One region of the Arthrobacter sp. NPDC056691 genome, then DNA from elsewhere that is predicted to be linked to it. Evidence: predicted binding sites of a transcription regulator. Region 1 holds the regulator's gene; the other holds the start of a gene.
The links. The regulator HrcA, encoded in region 1, represses chaperone genes, less so after heat shock. The targets are predictions, from matches to a motif close to TTNGCACTCGNNNNNNNCGAGTGCNAA.

Region 1 (3,401 bases):
GGACACCGCGAAGCAGGTCAGCGCAATCCAGATGAGCGTGGCCACGACGGCGAACAGATTGCCGACGACGGGAAGCAGCACCAGCAGGTTGGCCACGAAGGCCGCAATCGTCGGCGGCAGGGTGAAGTTGAGGGCCTCTTTGGACTCCTGCGCGGTGAACGGGCCGCGGTCGCGGAAGATGAGGTAGATCAGCAGGGCCGGAACACAGCCGAGGATGCCGCCGAAGTGAGCCAGCGTGGCCCACTGCCGGTCCTCGCCGGCGGTCAGCGGAAGCGCGTTGGCCGGAACGCCATGGTACTGGGGCAGGTCCTGGCCGGACTGTGTGTCCCTGCGGTCGCGAGCGTCTTCTGCCACGGTGTCTTCCTTTAGCTTGCGTTGGTGCGATAGTGCTTTGATACGGCGCCCGGGCCGCAGTGCGGTGACGCCCTACCAAGGATACCGGGCCGTCAGGGCAATCGCGGGCTCAACGCCCAATCGCGGGGCAGTAGCTATGGAACTGTTAGGAAATCGATGACCTCTTCCACCCGGCCCAGCAGGGCCGGCTCAAGGTCAGCGTAGGTGCGCACGGCGCCCAGGAGTTTCTGCCAGCCGAGGCCGATGTCCTCCTTGGTCGCGTGCGGCCAGCCGAAGGCGGCGAGGATGCCGGTTTTCCAGTCCGTGCCGCGCGGCACCACCGGCCACTGCGGAATGCCCAGCACCGACGGCCGGATCGCCTGCCAGACGTCGACGTACGGGTGGCCCACGATCAGCACGTTCCCGGCGGCGCCGGGGGACGACATGACGGCGTCGGCGATCCTCGACTCCTTGGAGTCGGGAACCAGGTGGTCCACCAGGACGCCCAGCCGGCGGCCGGGTCCGGGGCGGAACGAGGCAACGGCCGCCGCCAGGTCATCGATGCCGTGCAGGGGTTCGACGACGATGCCCTCCACCCGGAGATCGTCGCCCCAGACTTTTTCCACGAGTTCGGCGTCATGCTTGCCTTCGACCCAGATCCGGCTGGCCTTGGCCACCTGTGCGCGCTGCCCTTCCACCCGCACCGAACCCGACGCCGTCCGGCCGGTCGTGCCCGGCCCTGCGGGCTTCGCTTTGGGCGCCGGCGGCATCAGGCGTACCGGCTGACCTTCCAAAAGGAATCCGAAACCCAGCTTGAAGGACCGGGACTTTCCGCGGCGGTCCTCAAGCGCCACCACGTGCATGCCGCCGGACTTCTCCACCCGGGTCACCGCACCCACCCAGCCGGACTGGACGTCCTCGAGCACCATGCCGCGCTCCACAGGAACCTCAGGCAGGCTGTTCTTGGCGGGCGCTGCGATCTCCTGCGGGCCCCAGGTCTGGTACTGCATTTCGTTCACCGCTCTGCACTAGGAGGGAGCCGCTCCGGCCGCGGGCATACCGCCGGGGGACAGGCGCCCGGAATTTCGCCCGGAGCGGTACCAATGCTAACAACGCGGCGACTCATATTAGACTTGTTAGCACTTAGGCATGTCGAGTGCTAACCACAGCGTTTACGGGCAGGATCAACGCCCGGCGCGGTCAAGGCCAAAAGGAGGTGGACTGTGAGCGAACCACGGAAGCTTGAGGTGCTGCGCGCCATCGTGGAGGACTATGTCCATTCCCGCGAACCTGTCGGCTCCAAGGCCCTGGTGGAACGGCACCATCTGGGCGTATCCAGCGCCACCATCCGCAACGACATGGCGGCCCTTGAGGACGAGGGCCTTATCACTGCCCCGCACACCAGCGCGGGCAGGATTCCGACGGACAAGGGTTACCGTCTGTTCGTCGACCAGATTTCAGCCGTCAAGCCGTTGTCCCCGGCGGAGAAGCGCGCCATCCAGACCCTCCTCGAGGGGTCAGAGGACCTTGACGACGTCCTGGACCGGACGGCGCGGCTCCTGTCCCAGTTGACCAACCAGGTCGCCGTCGTGCAGTACCCGCACCTGAGCCGCGCCGTGGTGCGGCACATTGAATTTGTGCTGCTGGCGCCGCGGAAGGTGCTGATCGTGCTGATCGCCGACTCCGGCAAGGTTGACCAGCGAGTGGTCGACGCCGGACAGGACCTGTCAGACGACACGCTCGCCGCACTCCGCACCCGGTTCCTGACCGGTGTGGCCGGAACGCCGGTGGCCATCCTGCCCCAGCACCTGGCCGCCGTCGTGGCCGGCTGCACGCACGCCGAGCGCCCCATTGCCATGGCCCTCGGCAAGGGGCTGGAGGGCCTGGCGCACAACAGCCGGGAAGACCGTATGGTCCTCGCGGGAACGGCCAACCTCGCGCGCTCCAACGTGGACTTTCCGCTCAGCATCGGACCTGTTCTGGAGGCCCTCGAGGAGCAGGTGGTGATGCTGCGGCTCCTGAGCGACATGGCCCAGGACCCGCGGGGCGTGGCCGTGAGCATCGGCCGGGAAAACCCCTACGACGGTCTGGCCGAGGCATCGGTGGTGGCCACCGGCTACGGCCCCGACGCCAGCGCCAAGGTGGGCATCCTTGGCCCCACCCGGATGGACTATCCCACCACCATGGCCGCCGTGCGCGCGGTGGCCCGCTACCTTTCGAGGATTCTGGGCCCGTGACCGCACGACCCGGACATCCTCTGACCACAGGCAGTACAACCAGGAAGAGATACGAACTTTGAGCAGCCACTACGACGTTCTTGGAGTCTCCGCTGAAGCCACCGGCGAGGAGATCAAAAAGGCCTACCGCAAGCTGGCCCGCTCCCTCCACCCGGATGTCAACCCCGGGGAAGACGCCGCCGAACGCTTCAAGGCCGTCACCCACGCCTACGAGGTGCTGTCCGATCCGCAGAAGCGCAGGATCTACGACACCACCGGCAATGAGAACGGCACCGACAACGGCTTCGGCGGCGGCTACGCCGGCCAGGGCTTCGCGTTCCAGGACATCTTTGACACCTTCTTCGGCGCGGGCGGAACATCCGGGCCCGCGTCCCGCGTCCGCCGTGGGCAGGACGCGCTGATCAGCGTCCGGATCGACCTGCGCGATGCCGTCTTCGGCGTCAACAAGAAGCTGGAAGTGGACACAGCCGTCACCTGCCCCACGTGTGAAGGCTCGTGCTGCCGCGAGGGTAGCCACCCGGAACGCTGCGATATCTGCGGCGGCAGCGGCCAGGTGCAGCGGGCGGTCCGTTCCATCCTCGGCCAGGTCATGACCGCCGCGCCGTGCGGTTCCTGCGAGGGCTTCGGGACGGTCATCAAGGACCCCTGCAACGAGTGCAGCGGCCAGGGCCGTATCCGCAGCCGCCGCTCCCTGACCATCAAGGTGCCGGCCGGCGTGGCCACCGGAACCCGGATCCAGCTCTCCGGGCAGGGCGAGGCGGGCCCCGCAGGCGGCCCCTCCGGCGACCTTTATGTGGAAATCCGGGTCAACAACGACTCCACCTACATCCG
Region 2 (3,401 bases), on a different contig from region 1:
TGGGTCGCCGGGATTCTTCCTGGATGACGACGTCAGCACCCTCGCGGTGGACGACTTCGAGTCCGAACCGGGGGACGAAGCCGGGTACGGGAACCTGGATGACCTCTTCGGTGACGACCCGGGCGTGGACGGCGCCGAGAGCGGCCGGGACGCATCTCGCCGGGACGCAGCGGAGGCGGTCCCGGAGCACCAGGTCTCGTTGGATGCGGACAAAACCGACATCCATCAGACAGAGGCTGGCCAGCGGGACACTGATCAGGCAGAGGCGGATCAGGAGGACACCGATCAGGGAGACACTGATCGGGCATACCCTGGCCGAACGGACCAGGGGGCCTCTGGTTCCGGCGCGCCCGACGCCGGCGGAGGCTTCGGATCTGAGGCTGGCGCGGACGGGCTGGCCACGGAACGGAAGGAGGGCCCGCTGTGACATCAGACGGCGGGGCCGAACGCGAAGACGGGGCCGAACGCGAAGCCGAGGCCGAACGCAAAAACGTGCAGGCAGCGGCACCGGGGAAGTCCGCAAAGGGCCGCCGCGCCAAAGCCGGCGGGCAGGAGCGGACAGGGGTGGTCCCCAAGACGGCGGCCGAGGACGACCCGCGCACCTGGGGCGACGCAGAATCCGGCAACGACCACGACGCGTGGCTGAAGGAGCAGAGGCCCCCGCACTGGGGCTGAGCAGCCCGGCAAACACGCCGAGGATCCGCAAAGGCCAGAGGATTGGCAAAGCCCCGAGGATTGGCAAAGCGCAGGGGATTCGCAGAGCCCCGAGGATTGGCAAAGCGCAGGGGATTCGCAGAGCCCCGAGGACTTGCCCGGGGCACGGAACCCGCACGGGCTCGCTCACCGGGCACCGGATCCCACCAGGACGAAAAACAGTTTTCCCTGGGTTGACGCGCCCGCCAAGGCACTGGCCTGCGCAGGAGTGGCGGCCACTACCAGCAGCCCGTCCGAGTCCCCGGCAGCAAGCCACTGGCCGCCCTGGCCTTCCTGGCCGGAGGTCCACAGGACAGGCACGGACTTGGCCAGTACCTTCGACGCTGACGCCTGCTCATAGCCGTTGCCGCTTGTCATGACCACGTTCACAAGTTGTCCGGGGGATACCAGTTGGATGGATGACGGATCCGCCATCCGCAGCGGCACCGCAGCGGATCCGGGCGGCGCTCCCGTCAGCAGGCCTGGCCCCACCAGTTGCGCATCGGTGAGGAGTTGGCCCTGGCGAAGCGGCCCTGCCAGTTGCTTGCCGTCCACTCCGCTGCTGTCGTCAAAACTCCCGTCCGGCACCATGGCGGGCGGGACGCTGACGGTCCTGACATCGCTGCCCGTCAGGTTCGCCCCGGCCGGAAGGTCCCGGGCAGCGGCCAGGACACCCACGGTCTGGGCGGGGGCAGGAGTCAGCTGGTGGACGGCGATCCCCGCGGCCGCGCAAAGGAGGAGTGCCACGGCAAGGCGGCGGTTACGGTTCAGCCACCCCGCGAAGCGCCGTCCGCGCGGGCGCGGACGGACGGCAGAACCGGGCAATGCGTTGCGGCGCCCGGGACGAGCGGCCGGGCGGGATGCCCTTGCGGGGAAGATTCCGGTAGCTGGCATGCCGCCACGCTACGGGCCGTCCGTTGGGCCGCGACAGGTGCGGGCAGCCGTATGTGGAAAAAGTAGCGCCTCCACAGCCCGCCGGGAGACTGGCCCGAGCGCGAACAGAGAGTTAGGCACCTGCACGCACGAAGGGACACGCAAGCCCCGGGTTACCCGACTAAAGCAAAGAGCCCGGCCCGGTAAACCCGGCCGGACTCTTTTGAGTTTGAAGGCGGCAGGTGCCGCGGGAACCCGATTAGCTCGCGGCTGCAGCTGCCGGGGCAGCGGATGAAGCAGAGGATGCGGGAGCGGCCGGGGCTGACGCAGCGGGGGAGGGCGAGACGGCGCTTCCCTTGGAATCGCGCGAATCCGTCCGGTAGAAACCGGAACCCTTGAAGACCACGCCCACGCTGTTGAACTTCTTGCGCAGCGTGCCCTGGCACTCGGGGCAGGACGTCAGAGTGCTGTCGGTGAACGACTGCACGATGTCAAAGGCATGGCTGCAATCCTTGCAGGCATAGGCATACGTGGGCACTGTAGATCCTCCTCTTGGACAAACGACAGGTCCCGTGCTGCCTGGCTTCGTTTCCCGGTTTCTCCTTGACGGATCACCGCGGCGGAAATGACTCCATTAGCAGTCGCAGGGCCTGAGTGCCAATTCTAGCACCCCGCCCCGGGCGAGGTCACGCGAAGGCTACCAGCCCGGAGGGCATGAGCACTGCCTCGACGGGGCGGTCGAAGTCTTCAGCCGGGATGGTCTGGGCTGGCAGGAGTTCGGTGTCGTAGATGATGGCTGCCTTCGGAAGGTGCAGGCCGCCGGCGTTGGCCGCGGCCAGGAACTTGTCGTAGTAGCCGCCGCCCTGTCCGATTCGGTTGCCGCTGCGGTCAACGGCCGTTGCCGGCATGAACATCCCGGCCGCAGTCCGCACCGCGTCCAGTCCGTGTCGCTCACCGTCCGGTTCCTGAATGGGCGCGTACCTGCTGCGGATGAACTCGCTCTCCGGGGTCCAGAAGACCCAGCTGAGCTCCCGGTCCGGTTCGCACACCGGGAGCAGGATGCTGTGACCCGCCTCATGCAGCGCGTGCAGCAGCGGGAGGGTTGGCGGTTCGAAGTCAACGCCGAGGTAAGCGGTGAACGTGGCCCGTTTGCCGGCAGCGATGGCCTCGGCCCAGGGCAGGCCATGGGTTGCGATGCCGTCGCCGGCATTTGCGAGGTCCGTTGCTGTCATCGTGGCCCGGATTTGCCGGTGCCGCGAACGGATCCCGTCCTTCGACGGCATGGTCCCTGTTGGCATGGATGTCATCCTTTGTCGCAGCGGCAGGCGGGCGGGCCGCTGCCGGAAGCATTTACCGTATGAATGTTCCCTCGGATAGATTAGACCAGTGACTTCCACTAATTGTTCAGTCCGCAAGGCCGTAATCCCCGCTGCTGGGCTCGGCACCAGGTTCCTGCCTGCCACCAAGGCCATGCCCAAGGAGATGCTGCCGGTGGTTGACAAGCCGGCCATCCAGTACGTCGTCGAGGAGGCCGTCAAGGTGGGCCTGAGCGACGTCCTGATGATCACCGGACGCAACAAGCGCGCGCTCGAGGACCACTTCGACCGCGTCCCGGCCCTGGAAGCGACGCTGGAGGCCAAGGGGGACACCGCCAAGCTGGAATCGATCCAGGCCGCGAGCAACCTGGGCGACATCCACTATGTCCGCCAGGGTGACCCCAAGGGCCTTGGCCACGCGGTGCTGCGCGCCCGCCAGCACGTGGGTTACGAGCCGTTCGCCGTCCTCCTCGGTGATGACCTCATCGATGCCCGCGACGAGCTCCTCAGCACCATGAT

Region 2: a site for HrcA is predicted at 2,201-2,227, ahead of ACFRAU_RS06780 (FmdB family zinc ribbon protein). Genes of this name have one in related genera too.

The regions. Positions count from the first base shown of each region.
Region 1 covers NZ_JBHTXX010000017.1:81,671-85,071, forward strand. Annotated here, with positions in the region: gene ACFRAU_RS14800 (DUF4870 domain-containing protein) at 1-354, opposite strand, end outside; gene ACFRAU_RS14805 (DUF3097 domain-containing protein) at 489-1,343, opposite strand; gene hrcA (heat-inducible transcriptional repressor HrcA) at 1,557-2,570, shown strand; gene dnaJ (molecular chaperone DnaJ) at 2,629-3,401, shown strand, end outside.
Region 2 covers NZ_JBHTXX010000005.1:153,091-156,491, forward strand. Annotated here, with positions in the region: gene ACFRAU_RS06765 (AAA family ATPase) at 1-427, shown strand, start outside; gene ACFRAU_RS06770 (hypothetical protein) at 424-675, shown strand; gene cpaB (Flp pilus assembly protein CpaB) at 841-1,587, opposite strand; gene ACFRAU_RS06780 (FmdB family zinc ribbon protein) at 1,826-2,104, opposite strand; gene ACFRAU_RS06785 (5-formyltetrahydrofolate cyclo-ligase) at 2,253-2,864, opposite strand; gene galU (UTP--glucose-1-phosphate uridylyltransferase GalU) at 2,953-3,401, shown strand, end outside.